4 regions of the Streptomyces sp. CS113 genome follow, and region 3 is predicted to be linked to each of the others. Evidence: riboswitches for the same ligand, from Rfam matches in the RefSeq annotation. Region 3 holds a riboswitch; each other region holds the start of a gene.
The links. A riboswitch is a leader RNA that binds a small molecule or an ion and turns the genes downstream of it on or off. The one in region 3 is predicted to bind cobalamin.
Positions count from the first base shown of each region.

Region 1 (3,860 bases), 4.5 Mb from region 3:
GCCCAGTTCATCTTCCGTTCACCCTGGTTACCTACGTTCGTCGCGCCAACGACCTCGAACGATTGCCTGGGTAAATGGAAAGCTTCTCGCTGATCCTCGCGATTGTGGTGGTAACCGCACTCGCGTTTGATTTCACGAACGGTTTCCACGACACCGCGAACGCGATGGCAACGACCATTTCGACCGGTGCGCTCAAGCCCAAGGTGGCGGTGGCGATGTCCGCCGTCCTCAACCTTGTAGGCGCCTTCCTCTCCGTGGAGGTCGCCAACACGATCTCCAAGGGTCTCGTCGACGAGACCGGCATCCGTCCCGAGGTCATCTTCGCCGCACTGGTCGGCGCGATCCTCTGGAACCTCCTGACCTGGCTGGTCGGGCTCCCGTCCAGTTCCTCGCACGCCCTGATGGGCGGCCTGATCGGTGCCGCCGTCGCCTCGGCCGGCATCGGCGCGGTCAACGGCGACGTGCTCGTCACCAAGGTGCTCCTCCCCGCGATCGCCGCCCCGATCGTGGCCGGCGTCGCGGCGATGCTCGCGTCCCGGATGACGTACTCGCTGGGCCGCAAGGCCGACGGCAAGGCCGCCGCGAAGGGCTACCGGGCCGGTCAGATCGCCTCCGCCGGTCTGGTCTCGCTGGCCCACGGCACCAACGACGCCCAGAAGACCATGGGCATCATCACCCTCGCCCTGATCGCCGGCGGCTCGCTCGCCCCCGACTCCGACCCGCCCGTGTGGGTCATCCTGGGTGCGGGCCTGGCCATCGCGCTCGGCACCTACCTGGGCGGCTGGCGCATCATCCGCACCATGGGCAAGGGCCTGACCGACCTCCAGCCGCAGCAGGGCTTCGCCGCCCAGACCAGTGCCGCCACGGTCATCCTGGCCTCCTCCCATCTCGGCTTCTCGCTGTCCACCACGCACTCGGTCTCCGGTGCGGTGATGGGCGCGGGCCTCGGCCGCAAGGGCGGCGTGGTCCGGTGGTCCACGGCCACCCGGATGTTCATCGCCTGGGGCCTGACGCTGCCCGCCGCGGCCCTGGTCGCCGCGCTCGCCGAGTGGGTCTGCCGCCTCGGCGACTGGGGCACGGCCCTCGTCGCGGTGTTCCTGGTCGCGTCCAGCTTCGCGATCTGGCGGATCTCGCGCCGCGAGGTCGTCGACCACACCAACGTCGTCGACGACGACCCGGTGGGCGCCGCCGAACCGGCCGGTGTGGTCACCACGGCGATGGCCGCGGTGTCGCCGCCCCCGGCGGGTGTGACCGAGGACCTGGCGGCCACCGTCCCGGCCCCGGCCACCACGCCGGACCCCAAGGCCCCGTCGGCCGCCACCACCGTCTGAACCCGCGTCCCGGGTACGAAGGAAGCGAACCTCCATGAGCATCGACTGGGCAGCCCTGGGCTCCGTCTTCGGCGTCAGCCTCGTGGCCACGGTGGCCCTGGTGGGCCTGTTCACCCTCGGCATCGTCGGCCTCTCCCGCCAGGAGCGGGCCGCCGCCGAGGGCGGCTCCGCGGCCCTCGCGGTCACCGGTGCGTACGCCTGCTTCGCGGCCTGCACGGCGGCGGTGGGCTACGGCATCTATCTGATCGTCGCCTGAGCGCCGCCCGGTTCACGGGCGCACTCGCCGGGGCGGGGCGCGGAACGGACTCGAACCGTTCCGCGCCCCGCCCCTTCGCGTGCCGGCGCACACCACTCGTGTGTGGGCCTTCGCACACTCCCCCGTCGCAGGTCAACGCCAGGTTGACGGGTGTTCGCGGGCCGTGGTGGACTTCCGGAGCCATCTACGGCGGCAGGAGAGGAAGCCCGGTGCGAATCCGGCGCGGTCCCGCCACTGTGACCGGGGAACAGGAACCCCCGGGAGCCAGGAACTCTCACCGCCGGACTCTTCGAACCAGGGCGTGGACACCCTGAGTGAGGACATGACGCGATGCCCGGCTGCCGCCACCGCTCGAGCCCGACACCCCGTACCCGGTGCTTCCCCGACCGTGTGACCGGCTGAACCCGTGCGTGCCGGACGCGTCTTCGCGTACGGCGCCGCCGCCGGCCTCCTCGGCGACCTCCTCCTCGGCGACCCGCGCCGGGGACACCCGGTCGCCGCGTTCGGCCGTGCCGCGGGCGCCGTGGAACGGGTGCTGTGGCGGGACCACCGGGGCTGGGGCGCCCTGCACACCGCCGTGTGCGCCGGGGGCGCCGCCGCGATCGGTACGGTCGCCGCGCACGCCGTACGCCGCTCCCCCGCCGCCCGCGTCGCGCTGACCGGCGCGGCCACCTGGGCCGTCGTCGGCGGCACCTCGCTGGCCCGCGAGGCCGCCGCGATCGGCCGGGCCCTGGACGCCGGGGACGTCGAGGCGGCGCGGGCGCGGCTGCCGCACCTGTGCGGGCGGGACCCGCAGGCGCTGGACGCCGACGGCGTCGCCAGGGCCGTCGTCGAGTCCGTCGCCGAGAACACCTCGGACGCGGTCGTGGGCGCCCTGGTGTGGGGCGCCGTGGCGGGTGTGCCAGGACTGCTCGGCTTCCGGGCCGTCAACACGCTGGACGCCATGGTCGGCCACAAGTCGCCCCGGTACCGCCGCTACGGCTGGGCCTCGGCCCGCCTGGACGACCTCGCGGGCTGGCCGGGCGCCCGGCTGACCGCCGTCCTGACCACCGTCGCCGGGGGCGATCCGCGGGGCGCCGTACGGGCCTGGCGTGCGGACGCCGCACAGCATCCGAGTCCCAACGCCGGGCCCGTGGAGGCCTCGTTCGCCGGCGCCCTGGGCGTCCGGCTCGGCGGGACGCTCTCCTACGGCGGGCGGGTCGAGCACCGGCCCGTCCTCAACGGCGCCGCGGGACGCGCCGTCCGGGCCGGTTCGGGCGACATCGACCGGGCGGTACGGCTCTCCCGGCGCGTGGGCTGGCTGGCGCTGGGCGTGTGCGCCGGCGCACGACTGCTCGCGCGCGGAGCCTCCGCCGCCGCGGCGGAGCGGGACGTCACGAAGGGACGTACGTCATGAACGGTGGCCTGCTCGTCGCCGGCACCACCTCCGACGCCGGCAAGAGCGTCGTCACCGCCGGGATCTGCCGCTGGCTGGTGCGTCAGGGCGTCAAGGTCGCGCCCTTCAAGGCGCAGAACATGTCGCTGAACTCCTTCGTGACCCGCGAGGGCGCGGAGATCGGGCGGGCCCAGGCCATGCAGGCCCAGGCCTGCCGGGTGGAGCCCACCGCGCACATGAACCCGGTGCTGCTCAAGCCCGGCGGGGAGCGCAGCAGCCAGGTGGTGCTGCTCGGCAGGCCGGTCGGCGAGATGAGCGCCCGGGGCTACCACGGCGGGCGCCAGGCGCGGCTGCTCGGCACGGTGCTGGACTCGCTCGCCGAACTGCGCGCCACGTACGACGCGGTGATCTGCGAGGGGGCGGGCAGCCCGGCCGAGATCAACCTGCGCCGCACCGACATCGTGAACATGGGGATCGCCCGGGGCGCCCGACTGCCCGTCCTCGTCGTCGGCGACATCGACCGCGGGGGCGTCTTCGCCTCGTTCTTCGGCACGGTGGCGCTGCTGGCGCCCGAGGACCAGGCGCTGGTCGCCGGGTTCCTGGTGAACAAGTTCCGGGGTGATGTGTCGCTCCTGGAGCCCGGGTTGGAGATGCTGCACGGCCTCACCGGGCGGCACACGTACGGCGTGCTGCCCTTCCGGCACGGGCTCGGCATCGACGAGGAGGACGGTCTGCGGGTCTCGCTGCGCGGGACCGTGCGGGAGTCGGTGGTCGCGCCGCCGGTCGGCGAGGACGTGCTGCGGGTCGCGGTCTGCGCGGTCCCGCTGATGTCCAACTTCACGGACGTGGACGCGCTGGCCGCCGAACCGGGCGTCGTGGTGCGGTTCGTGGACCGGCC
Region 1 covers NZ_KZ195574.1:6,659,274-6,663,133, reverse strand. Annotated here, with positions in the region: gene pitH (low-affinity phosphate transporter PitH) at 75-1,331, shown strand; gene B9W62_RS29880 (hypothetical protein) at 1,366-1,587, shown strand; cobalamin riboswitch at 1,737-1,882, shown strand; gene B9W62_RS29875 (cobalamin biosynthesis protein) at 1,994-2,983, shown strand; gene B9W62_RS29870 (cobyric acid synthase) at 2,980-3,860, shown strand, end outside.
Region 1: linked by a shared signal. The riboswitch ahead of B9W62_RS29875 (cobalamin biosynthesis protein) and the one ahead of B9W62_RS09380 (hypothetical protein) in region 3 are both predicted to bind cobalamin.

Region 2 (3,860 bases), 810 kb from region 3:
ATGGGGCGCAGGGTCAGCTCGAAGCCCGGGTCGAGCAGGTTCTTGGTGGCGCGGGTCGCGGGGATCTCGGTGGTCATTACTGGCAGGCCTCGCAGGACTCGGGGTTTTCCAGGGAGCAGGCGACCGCTTCGGAGTCGGGGCCGGCCTGCACGGGGACGGTGGTGGCGCGGGCCGCGGCGCGGGCGATCCGGGTCGCCGGGCGGGAGCGCAGGTAGTACGTGGTCTTCAGGCCCTGCTTCCAGGCGTAGGCGTACATCGAGGAGAGCTTCCCGATGGTCGGCGTCTCCAGGAACAGGTTCAGCGACTGGGCCTGGTCGAGGTACGGGGTGCGGGCGGCGGCCATGTCGATCAGGCCGCGCTGCGGGATCTCCCAGGCGGTGCGGTACAGCGCCCGCACGTCCTCGGGGATCCAGGAGAAGCCCTGCACCGAGCCGTTGGCCTCGCGCAGCGCCTCACGGGTGCGGGCGTCCCACACGCCGAGCCGCTTGAGGTCGTCCACCAGGTAGGAGTTGACCTGGAGGAACTCGCCGGACAGCGTCTCGCGCTTGAACAGGTTGGACACCTGCGGCTCGATGCACTCGTAGACCCCGGCGATGGAGGCGATGGTCGCGGTCGGCGCGATGGCCAGGAGCAGGGAGTTGCGCAGCCCGGTGGTGGCCATGCGCTCGCGCAGCGCGGCCCAGCGCTCCGGCCAGGCGGGCTCGACGCCGTAGTGGTCGGGGTGGAGCACCCCCTGGGCCGTACGGGTCTTCTCCCAGGCCGGCACCGGACCGCTGCGCTCGGCGAGGTCGGCGGACGTCTCGTACGCGGCGAGCATGATCCGCTCGGCGATGCGGGTGGACAGCGCCTTCGCCTCGGGGGAGTCGAAGGGCAGCCGGAGCTGGAAGAAGACGTCCTGGAGGCCCATCGCGCCGAGGCCGACCGGGCGCCAGCGGGCGTTGGAGCGGGCGGCCTGCTCGGTCGGGTAGAAGTTGATGTCGACGATCCGGTCCAGGAAGGTGACGGCGGTGCGGACGGTGGCGTCCAGGCGCTCCCAGTCCATGTCGCCGCTCGCGGGGTCGGCGAAGGCGCCCAGGTTGACCGAGCCCAGGTTGCAGACCGCCGTCTCCCCGTCGTCGGTGACCTCCAGGATCTCCGTGCAGAGGTTGGAGGAGTGGACGACGTGGCCGGGGGTCGCGGTCTGGTTCGCGGTGCGGTTGGCGGTGTCCTTGAAGGTCATCCAGCCGTTGCCGGTCTGCGCGAGGGTGCGCATCATGCGGCCGTACAGCTCACGGGCGGGCAGCGTCCTGCGGGCGAGCCCCGCCTCCTCCGCCCTGCGGTAGGCGGCGTCGAACTCCTCGCCCCACAGGTCGGTCAGCTCCGGCACGTCGGCCGGGGAGAACAGCGACCAGGTCCCGTCGGCGTCCACCCGGCGCATGAACTCGTCCGGGATCCAGTGCGCGAGGTTCAGGTTGTGCGTACGGCGGGCGTCCTCGCCGGTGTTGTCCCGCAGCTCCAGGAACTCCTCGACGTCCGCGTGCCAGGTCTCCAGGTAGACGGCGGCGGCGCCCTTGCGCCGGCCGCCCTGGTTCACGGCGGCGACCGAGGCGTCCAGCGTCTTCAGGAACGGGACGATGCCGTTGGAGTGCCCGTTGGTGCCGCGGATCAGCGAACCCCGGGCGCGGACGCGGGAGTAGGCGATGCCGATGCCGCCGGCGTGCTTGGAGAGGCGGGCGACCTGGTGGAGGCGGTCGTAGAGGGAGTCCAGCTCGTCCTTGGGGGAGTCCAGGAGGTAGCAGGACGACATCTGGGCGTGCCGGGTGCCGGAGTTGAAGAGGGTGGGGGAGGAGGGCAGGTAGTCCAGGCGGCTCATCAGCCCGTACAGCGCGGCGACCTCGTCCACCGCGCGCACCGTGTCGTCCTCGGCGAGTCCGGCGGCCACCCGCAGCAGGAAGTGCTGGGGCGTCTCGACGGCCTTGCGGGTGATCGGATGCCGGAGCAGGTAGCGGCTGTAGAGCGTACGCAGCCCGAAGTAGCCGAAGCGGTCGTCGGCGGCCCGGTCGATCAGCGCGTCCAGGCGTTCCGCGTGCAGCCGTACGAAGGCGGCGGTGCGGTCGGCGATCAGGCCCTCGCGGTGGCCGGTGGCGACGGAGTCGGTGAAGGTGACGACGCCCTGGGAGGCCGCCTCGGCGCGGATGCCGATGGTCAGCAGGCGGGCGGCCAGCCGGGAGTAGACCGGGTCCTCGGAGATCAGACCGGCGGCCGCCTCGGTGGCCAGCTCCCGCAGCTCGGCCTCGTCCGCGTGGGCGGACCGGCCGCGCAGCGCGGCGGCGGCCACCCGGCCGGGGTCGGCGCCCTGGAGGTCGGCGGTCAGCCCGGTCAGGGTCCGCAGCAGGGCGGCACCGGGTCCGTCGGGTTCCCCGGTCGCCGTCGCCGGGGTCGCTGAAGCCGGATCGGCTGGCGCGATGGTCACGTGGAGCACTCCCTCGCTCGGCACGGGGCCTGGCGGAGGGAGGGCAGGGGGCAGCTCACGAGCGCACGCGGCGTCGCGTCCACCGGCCCACTCCACGAGGCCCGGACGTCATGGCACCCGGGCCAGGGCGGCCGGGCGCACTGTCGGCAGGTCCTCGGACTGGACAGGCGTGCGCGCACGTGCGAAGACGTACGGATGCACGCAAGTACACCGTTGCGGGACAGTTCCGGATTCGCACCGGATTCCCCTGCGGCGACAGCGAGCACGAGCATACATCTTGTGCCGGGTGGCGCGAGCACCCCCAGATGTTGTGTCCCGGCGGGGTGCCGTGCCGGGGTGCCGCGAGCGTGTCAGAGCGTCAGTTCGTAGGTGAGCAGCATGATGTCGTCCAGCTCCGGCACGGGATTCCAGTCGCGGTCGGGCGTGCGGACGAAGCCCAGACGCTCGTAGAGGCGGTGGGCGGTGCGCATGGTGGCCTGGGTCGACAGCACGACGCTCCGGCAGCCCTCGACGGCCCGGGCCCGGTCGACGCAGGCGCGCACGAGGGCCTCGCCCGCCCCGCGGCCGCGCGCCTCGCGGGCGACGGCGAGCATGCGTATCTCGGCCTCGCCGGGGCGCGCTATGTCCGCCATGGGGCCGCCGGACGGCACGAAGGTCACGCCGCCGAGCACCCGGCCGTCGGCCACGGCGTCCAGCACCTCGGCGGCGGTCGCGCGCTTGGCCACGTTCCTCAGCTCGTCGAGATACGCATCGCTCTCCCCGAAGTCGAGGAGGCCGTCGCGCAGGTAGGCCTGCGCGGTGATCTCGCCGAGGGTGTCGTACTCCTCGGCCGTCGCCCGCCGGATCACGAAGTCCATGACGCCGAGTGTGCCCGACGGGTACGGCAACGGGCCGCCGGATTTCTCCGACGGGTACGGCAACGGGCCGCCGGATTTCTCCGACGGCCCGCTGAAGGGGCGCCGCTAGTGCGAGCTGCCCGCCGTGGCCGGCGGCAGTTCCACCTGGACGCCGGGGTCGCCGGCGTCCGCCGTGTAGTCGCTCGGCTTGGTCTCGTCGACGCCGTCGGGCGCCTTGGCCGCCCGCAGGACGAAGGTCAGGACCACGGTGACCAGGACGTTCAGCACGAAGGCGGTGAGCCCGATGTAGCCGATCTCGCCGATGCCGGGGATCTCGTCGGAGGAGCCGCCGAAGTGCTTCTGCGTCGGCGAGGCGACACCGTAGGCGGCGACCGTGCCGTAGACCATGCCGACCGCCCAGCCGCCGAGCAGCGCCCAGCGGTGGAACCAGCGGGTGAACAGGCCGCCGACCAGGGCCGGGAAGGTCTGCAAAATCCAGATGCCGCCCAGCAGCTGGAAGTTGATCGCGACCGTCTTGTCCATGCCCAGGACGAAGATCAGTGCGCCCACCT
Region 2 covers NZ_KZ195574.1:2,989,994-2,993,853, reverse strand. Annotated here, with positions in the region: gene B9W62_RS12850 (ribonucleotide-diphosphate reductase subunit beta) at 1-77, opposite strand, end outside; gene B9W62_RS12845 (ribonucleoside-diphosphate reductase subunit alpha) at 77-2,452, opposite strand; cobalamin riboswitch at 2,580-2,741, opposite strand; gene B9W62_RS12840 (GNAT family N-acetyltransferase) at 2,803-3,309, opposite strand; gene mctP (monocarboxylate uptake permease MctP) at 3,415-3,860, opposite strand, start outside.
Region 2: linked by a shared signal. The riboswitch ahead of B9W62_RS12845 (ribonucleoside-diphosphate reductase subunit alpha) and the one ahead of B9W62_RS09380 (hypothetical protein) in region 3 are both predicted to bind cobalamin.

Region 3 (3,860 bases):
CGCCGCCGAGACCGCCGAGGGTCCAGGCGAGGACCGCGCGGGCCTCGTTGCCCCGGTCGGTGGTGAGCAGCAGCAGATCGAGGACCGCGGTGAGCACCGCCGCGATCGCCACGCCCGACAGCACCAGCCGCGACGAGGTGATGCGTCCGCCGGTGCGGGCGGTGGCGTACACGAGCAGGAGCGCGCCCAGGGCGCCCAGGAAGGCGGCCACCGACAGGGAGGCGGGTCCGAAGAGCGTGAACCCGAACACGATCACCGAGACCGCGCCGAGCGACGCCCCGGAGGAGACGCCGAGCAGGTACGGCTCGGCGAGCGGGTTGCGCACCAGGGCTTGCAGGGCGGTGCCGATCACCGCGAGTCCCGCGCCGGTGACCGCACCGAGCAGCACCCGCGGCGCCCGTACGTCCACCACGATGGTCTCCCGGGCCCGTGACCAGTCCGGCTCCTGCCGGCCGGCGCCCAGCGCGTGCGTCACGATGCCCCACACCTGGCCCGGCGGCACGTGCACGGAGCCGATCGCGAGGCCCGCCGTCGCGGAGACGACGAGCAGGGCGGTGAGTACCAGCAGCGTGACGCCGAGCCGCGTACGGCCCCGTCCTGATCCGGTGGACTCCCGCCCCCGCACCGTCCCTTCGGCGGACGTGCCGGTGGCGGCCCGGGTCACCGGAAGCTCTCGGGGTGCAGTCCGCGGGCCAGGCCGTCGACCGCGTAGGCCGAGCGGATGCCGACCAGCGTCGCGGTCAGCGGCAGGACGACGAACCGCTTGTTCCTGATGGCGGGTACGTCGGCGAGCGCCGGCTGGGCTAGCAGGAACCTCTTCTTCTCCTCGACGCTTCCGGCGCCGGCGTAGTCGTAGACGGCGATGACTTCCGGCTTGCGCTCGACGACCTGCTCCCAGGAGACGTCGCCGAAGACGTCGTCCAGGTCGGCGAAGACGTTCTCGCCGCCGGCCAGCCGGATCAGGTCGGTGCCCAGGCCCTTGCCGCCCGCGGTGAAGGCGCTCTTGTCGCCACTGTCGTAGACGAAGACGGGCACCTCGGCCTCGCCCGCCACCTCGGCGGCTGCCCTGCCGACGCGGCGTCGCAGGTCGGTGACCAACTCCTCCGCCCGGTCCGGGACACCGAAGATCCTGCCGACCGTGCGGATCTCCTCGTAGGTGTCCTCCATCGTCACTTGCTTCTTGCCGCAGTACTCGCGGTTGAGGTAGGTGTCGATGCCGGCGTCGGCGAACGCCGTGCGGGAACGGCCCTCGTGCTCCGAGAAGGCGCTGCCGTAGCCGCCGTAGACGAAGTCGGGTTCGGCGTCCAGGATCCTCTCGAACGACGGTTCCTTCTTCGCCAGTTCGGGTATCGCCGCGTAGTCCTTCTCCAGCTCGGGCAGGACGGCGGAGTCGGGGAACGCCGTGCCGACCATGCGGTCCTTCAGACCGAGGGCGAGCATGAGTTCCGCCGGGTGCTGGTGGATGGTGACCACCCGCGACGGCGGCTCGTCGTAGGTCGTCCGCACGCCGCAGTTGTCGATGGTGACCGGGAAGCCCGCGGGCGCGGCGGCGGTGGCCTTGGGGTCCCCGCCGCCCTCGTCGGACGAACCGCATCCGGTGGTCAGCAGCACCGACGAAAGAGCCACGGCAGCGGCCGTGGCACGGAGGAGCCCGCGCGTGCGGGCAGGGGTGAACAAGGGGGACACGTGAAGCCTCCTGGAGTCCGCGCTCCTCGGATCGGGCCCGCGACGGACCAGTGTCCTGACTCCCGGATCGACGTTCCCTCCGCCTTCCCGCGCTCGGCGCAGTGGCATGTCGGAGGGGCGCTCCCCGGTCACAGTGGCGGGACCGTGCCGGATTCGCACCGGCTTCCTGTCTCCCGTCGCGGCGATGACCAGGCGATCCTACGGTTCCCCGAGCCGACGGCGAAAGGGCGGGCGTGCGGGGCCGGGCCGCGCCGCGCAGTTCGTGGCGCCGCTCCGCCGTGGCGCCGCTCCGCCGCGGCACTGCGGCACCGCTCCGCCGCGGACCTGCGGCACCGCGGCACCGCGGCACCGCGGCGAAGCGAACACCCGGTGACAGGCGCACCGTTCCGTGAGCGCCGTCCCGTGGGAGGATGGCGGGCGACAAGGCGACGGCGGAACGAGGAAGCCGGTGAGAATCCGGCGCGGTCCCGCCACTGTGATCGGCGAGCGCGTCCCGACAGGCCACTGCCCGGCAGCGGGTGGGAAGGCCGGGGCGGGCGGCGACCCGAGAGCCAGGAGACTCACGCGGTCGCCTCCTCGACGGACCACCGGGGCGGATCTCCCCGGAGAGAGGGACGGCACCCATGCCCGCGACGCCGACCGGACGAACGACCCACGACGCCAGGACCGGAGCGGGGGCCGGTGGCCCGGCGCCCTGCCGCGTCGTCGTGTGCCGCGACTGCTGCTGCGGCAGCCCCAAGGTGACCGGAGTCGACCACGCGGCCCAGACCGAACGCCTGCGCGCCGCGGTACCGGTACGCGTCTCCGACTGCCTCGACGCCTGCGACCACGCCAACGTCGTCGTCGTCCAGCCCTCCGCGGAGGGCCGGGCAGCCGGGGCCCGGCCCGTGTGGCTGGGGCTGGTCAACGACCCGGACGCGACCGAGGACATCGCCGCCTGGGCACGCGCCGGCGGACCGGGCGTCGCGCCGCGGCCGGACATCCTCGACCTGTACGCCATCACGCCGCCGCGACGGCGTAGGGCCTTCTGACCCCGCGGACGGAGAGCCGGGGGAGGGAGGGAGGAGGACGGGGAATCCGTACGAAGCCCGTGCCTCGTCGGCGTCCGTCGGCGCCGCCCCGCACGGGATCGTCCCCGGCCTGGCCGGGCCACCGTCCGCTCAGAGGGTGTCGGTTCGCTTTTCGAGGCGGGTGCCGTTGCGAAGAGTGATCGACATCAGGTCGCTGGGGGCGTCCAGTTCCAGGCGGTGCCAGCGACCGCGGGGGACGATCACGGCGGTGCCTTCCTGCAACTGCACCATCTCCTCGGCCTCGCCGGGCCCGTTGGGACGGAAGTGGAGGCGGACGCCGCCGGCCAGACAGCACACGGCTTCCTCGGCCTCCGGGTGCATCTCCCAGTGGTCGGCGTGAACGTCGGCGTCGGTCTCCACGTGGAACGTGGCGATCTGCCAGGCGCCGGAGCCGTTGCTCGTCATCTGCCGTTCGGTGGCTCGGACGTCGCCGTCGGGGTGGAAGTGCAGCGCCGAGGCGAACAGGTCGACGGTGGTGGTTTTCATGACGGTGTTCCTTCCAGCTGGTTCTCTTCGGGGGCGGTGGATTGCGGGAGAGGTGTGACGGGCCGGCGGCGCGGCAGCACACCGATCGCCACGACCGCCGCGAGCACGAAGACGGCGGCGGCGACGGCCAGGCCCAGGGCGTAGCCGTCGTTGAGCGCGGCGGGGCCGGTGGCTGTGCCGGTGTGAAGCGCGGCAATGGTGGCCAGGGCAGCCAGGCCGATGGAGCCGCCGAGTTGGCGGGAGCTGTTCATCAGGCCGGAGGCCATGCCGGCCTCACGCGCAGCGACGCCGGTGGTCGCGGCAGCGGCGACCGGGGCCAGGACCAGTCCGGCGCCGACGCTGGTGACGAGGGAGGGGCCGAGCACGTCGGTGAGGAAACTGCCGTCGGGGCTGATGAGGGCGAACCAGGCCAGGCCCGCGGCGGCCAGCAGGGCGCCGGGCACCAGGGACACGCGGGGGGTGCGTGCCGCGGTGATGCGGGTCGCGACGACGGTCCCCGCAACGAGACCCAGGGAGAAGGGCAGAAATGCGGTGCCGGTCGCTGCGGCACCCATGCCCAGGACCTGCTGCATGTACAGGGACACGAAGTAGAACGCCGTGAACTGCCCGGCCGCGGCA
Region 3 covers NZ_KZ195574.1:2,176,626-2,180,485, reverse strand. Annotated here, with positions in the region: gene B9W62_RS09390 (FecCD family ABC transporter permease) at 1-625, opposite strand, end outside; gene B9W62_RS09385 (ABC transporter substrate-binding protein) at 661-1,686, opposite strand; cobalamin riboswitch at 1,735-1,856, opposite strand; cobalamin riboswitch at 2,122-2,248, shown strand; gene B9W62_RS09380 (hypothetical protein) at 2,310-2,717, shown strand; gene B9W62_RS09375 (cupin domain-containing protein) at 2,847-3,242, opposite strand; gene B9W62_RS09370 (MFS transporter) at 3,239-3,860, opposite strand, start outside.

Region 4 (3,860 bases), 1.6 Mb from region 3:
CGCGGAGGACGGCTGACACCGCATGGGGGTCTTCGTCTTCCTGCCCCTGGTCCTGCCGCTGACGGCATGGCCGATCGCCAGGCTCGCCGAGCAGCACCTGCACCCGCGGACCGCGACCAGGCTGCTCACCGCCGTCGCCGCCGTGATGGCCCTGTGCAGCACCGTGTGCCTGGCCCTGGTGATGGTGGTCGGCACCGCCCAACTCCCGGGCAACCCGCTCCCCGACGGCTGGTCGGACCCCGAGGTCCGGGCGGCGGTGCCCTACGACGAGATCGTCGGCAAGGCGGCCATCCCCGCGCTCTGTGCGGTGGTCGCGGCCTCGGCGCGGGCCCTGTGGCGGCACGGCAGGGTGCGCCGCCGCGCCCACCGGGCACTGGCCGGGCTGCCCGGCACCGGGGTGGCCGTACTGCCGGACGACGTGCCCTACGCGTACGCGCTGCCCGGTGGGCGCCGGGACCGCGTGGTGGTGAGTACGGCCCTGCTGGACTGCCTCGAACCGGGTGAGCGGCGGGCCCTGTTCGCCCACGAGCGCGCCCACCTCGCCGCCGGGCACCACCGCTTTCTGCTCGCCGTCCGCCTCGCCGCACTGGCCAACCCGTTCCTGCGCCCGCTGAGAACCGCCGTCGCCTACACGGCGGAGCGGTGGGCGGACGAGACCGCCGCCCGCACGGTCGGCGACCGGCGGACGGTCGCGACGGCGATCGGCAAGGCGGCCCTGGTCTCCCGCGGCACTCCCGTCAGCACCCTCGCCGGACTCGCGGCGCCCGGTCCGGTGCCGCGCCGGGTGGCCGCCCTGCTCGGCCCCGCCCCCGCGGTCCGCACCTGGCCCCCGGTGTTCACCTCGGTGGGCCTGGCCGCCTGGGGCGCGGCGGCGGGCACCGCCGTCTCGGCGATGTCGTCCGCGGACGCCGCCGTGACGATGTTCCTCATCCTCCGGACCGCGACGCCGCTGTGAGACTCCCTCACTCGATCGGGTGAGTCACCAATCCGGGGCCGGGGCGGCTCCGGATTCCCCGTGTGAGGCGAGAACCGAGACCACGCCGAGAGTGAACCGGCGGCCGACTCCGGACCCGGGTCGGCCGGCCACCGCACCACGGCGCCGCGTACTCGGCGGACCGCCGCACACCACATCGATCCAGCACCGACCACCGCGCACCACGCGCACCGACCTCCGTACCGAACGCAGCCTTTGAGCTGCCCGTTTTCAGGGAGATTCTCCATGAACGCCCGTATCCGCCGCTCCGCCGTCGCCGTCGTCGCGGCCGCCGTCCTGCCCCTGTCCCTGGCCGCCTGTTCCGACGACGGCGACAGCGGCTCCTCGGACTCCGCGCAGGCCGCCTCCTCGGCCCCCGCGGCGACCGACGACCAGTCGGCCGACACCTCCGGCGGCATGGAGGGCTCCGACGAGCCGTTCGGTCCGGCCTGCTCCACGGTGCCGAAGGAGGGCGCCGGTTCGTTCGACGGCATGGCCAAGGACCCCGTCGCCACGGCCGCCTCGAACAACCCGGCCCTGTCCACGCTGGTGTCCGCGGTGCAGAAGGCCGGTCTGGTCGACACGCTCAACAACGCGGAGAACATCACCGTCTTCGCGCCGACCAACGACGCCTTCGCCAAGATCCCGAAGGCCGACCTGGACAAGGTGCTGGCCGACAAGGCGATGCTCACCGACATCCTGACCTACCACGTCGTGGGCCAGAAGCTCGCGCCCGCGGACCTGGAGAACGGCTCCTTCGACACGTTGCAGAAGTCGAAGCTGACCACCTCGGGTTCGGACGAGTCCTACGAGGTCAACGACTCGGCCAAGGTCGTCTGCGGCAACGTGAAGACCGCCAACGCCAACGTCTACATCATCGACACCGTCCTCATGCCGAAGAGCTGACGCGCGGGCGGGCGTGGCGGCCCGAGGGGCCGGGGGAGCGGGTCGGGCAGTGGCCCGCCCCCCGGCGGGGCGGTGCCCCTGTGGTAGCTTGCGCAAGCCAGTCGAACCCACCTGGTGGGTCAGGGAATCCGGTGCGAATCCGGAACTGACGCGCAGCGGTGAGGGGGACGGGCGGAACACGGGCCACTGGGCGGCGTACGCCGTCCGGGAAGGCGTTCCGTCCGGTCGAACCCGAGTCCGAAGACCTGCTGGCACCCGCGCCGCGTGCGGCGCGGGCCGCATCGTACGGACGGGCTTCGCGCATGAGCCCTCGACGCCAGAGGATCCCCCTTGTCCGCAGCAGGTCCCGTCGGCCCCCGCCGCCCCCTCCTTTCCCGCCGTGCCCTGCGCGGTCCCGTCCTGCTCCTGTCCGGCGCCCTGCTGGCCTCCGGGTGCGGCTCCGGGGCGGCCAATGACGACGCGGCAGCCCCGGCCGGTTATCCCCGCACCGTCCGGGACTGCGGGCACGACGTCCGGGTCACCGCGCCGCCGCGCCGGGCGGTCTCCCTCAACCAGGGCACCACGGAGATCCTGCTCTCACTCGGCCTCGCCGACCGCATGGCGGGCACCGCCACCTGGACCGACCCGGTCATGAAGGGACTGGAGAAGGCGAACTCCGAAGTCCCCCGGCTCGCCGACGACATGCCGTCCCTCGAGACGGTCCTGGACGCCGAACCCGACTTCGTCGCCGCCTCCTTCGCCTCCACGCTCGGCACCGGCGGCGTGGCCACCCGCGAACGGTTCACCCGACTCGGTGTGCCGGCCTACCTGTCCCCGTCCGACTGCGCGGGCAAGGACAACAGCGGCGACGGCGACGGCGTCCGGAGCGAGCCTCTCACCATGGACACCGTCTACGGCGAAGTCCGCGATCTGGCCCGCCTCTTCGACGTCGAGGAGCGCGGCGAGAAGCTCGTCGCCGACCTCGAGTCCAGGGTCGACGGGGCGACGTCCGGCATCGACGCCTCCGGCGTCACCCTCATGTACTGGTTCGCCAACTCCACCTCGCCCTACCTCGCGGGCTGCTGCGGCGCCCCCGGCGTCATCACCCGCGCGGTCGGCGCCGAGAACGCCATGGACGACACCCACGAGGAGTGGCCGCAGGCCGGCTGGGAGACCGTCGCCGACCGCGACCCCGACGTCCTGGTCCTCGGCGACCTCACCCGCAAGTCCCAGACGGCCGAGACCGCGGCGAAGAAGATCGAGTTCCTCGAGTCCAACCCCGTGACCAGGAACATGACCGCCGTCCGGAAGAAGCGCTACGTGCTGCTCAGCGGACAGGCCATGAACCCCACCATCCGTACCGTCGAGGGCGTGGAACAGGTGGCGGCGGCGCTGCGCGAGTTCGGGCTCGCCAAGTGACGTCCGCGAGCCGGACGGCCGCGGCACCGGCGTCCGTCTCCGGCCCACGCGCGTCCCGGCGCGCCCCCCTCGCGTGGGCGGCGGCCGGAGTCGTCGCCCTGTGCGCCTCCGTGGCCGTCGCCGTGACCATCGGCCCGGCCGACATCGGCGTCGCCGACGTGTGGTCCGTGATCGCCGCCCACCTCGGTGCCGGCACCGGCGCCGAGGGCGTCTCGCCGATCCGCGACGGCATCGTCTGGGACCTGCGCCTGCCCCGCACCCTGCTCGCGGCGGTGTGCGGCGCCGGACTCGCCGTGTGCGGGGCCGTCCTCCAGTCACTGCTGCGCAACCCGCTCGCCGACCCCTTCGTCCTCGGCGTCTCCTCCGGCGCCTCGACCGGCGCCGTGCTGGTCGTCGTCCTCGGCGTGGGCGGTGGCGCGCTGTCCGTTTCCGGCGGGGCGTTCATCGGGGCGGTCTGCTCCTTCGCGCTGGTGATGCTGCTCAGCCACAGCCTCGGCGGGACCACGGACCGGGTGGTGCTCGCGGGTGTGGCGGCGATGCAGCTGTTCTCCGCGCTCACGTCGTTCGTGGTCATGACCGCCGC
Region 4 covers NZ_KZ195574.1:607,543-611,402, reverse strand. Annotated here, with positions in the region: gene B9W62_RS02430 (BlaI/MecI/CopY family transcriptional regulator) at 1-16, shown strand, start outside; gene B9W62_RS02425 (M56 family metallopeptidase) at 23-955, shown strand; gene B9W62_RS02420 (fasciclin domain-containing protein) at 1,220-1,879, shown strand; cobalamin riboswitch at 1,961-2,147, shown strand; gene B9W62_RS02415 (ABC transporter substrate-binding protein) at 2,210-3,277, shown strand; gene B9W62_RS02410 (FecCD family ABC transporter permease) at 3,274-3,860, shown strand, end outside.
Region 4: linked by a shared signal. The riboswitch ahead of B9W62_RS02415 (ABC transporter substrate-binding protein) and the one ahead of B9W62_RS09380 (hypothetical protein) in region 3 are both predicted to bind cobalamin.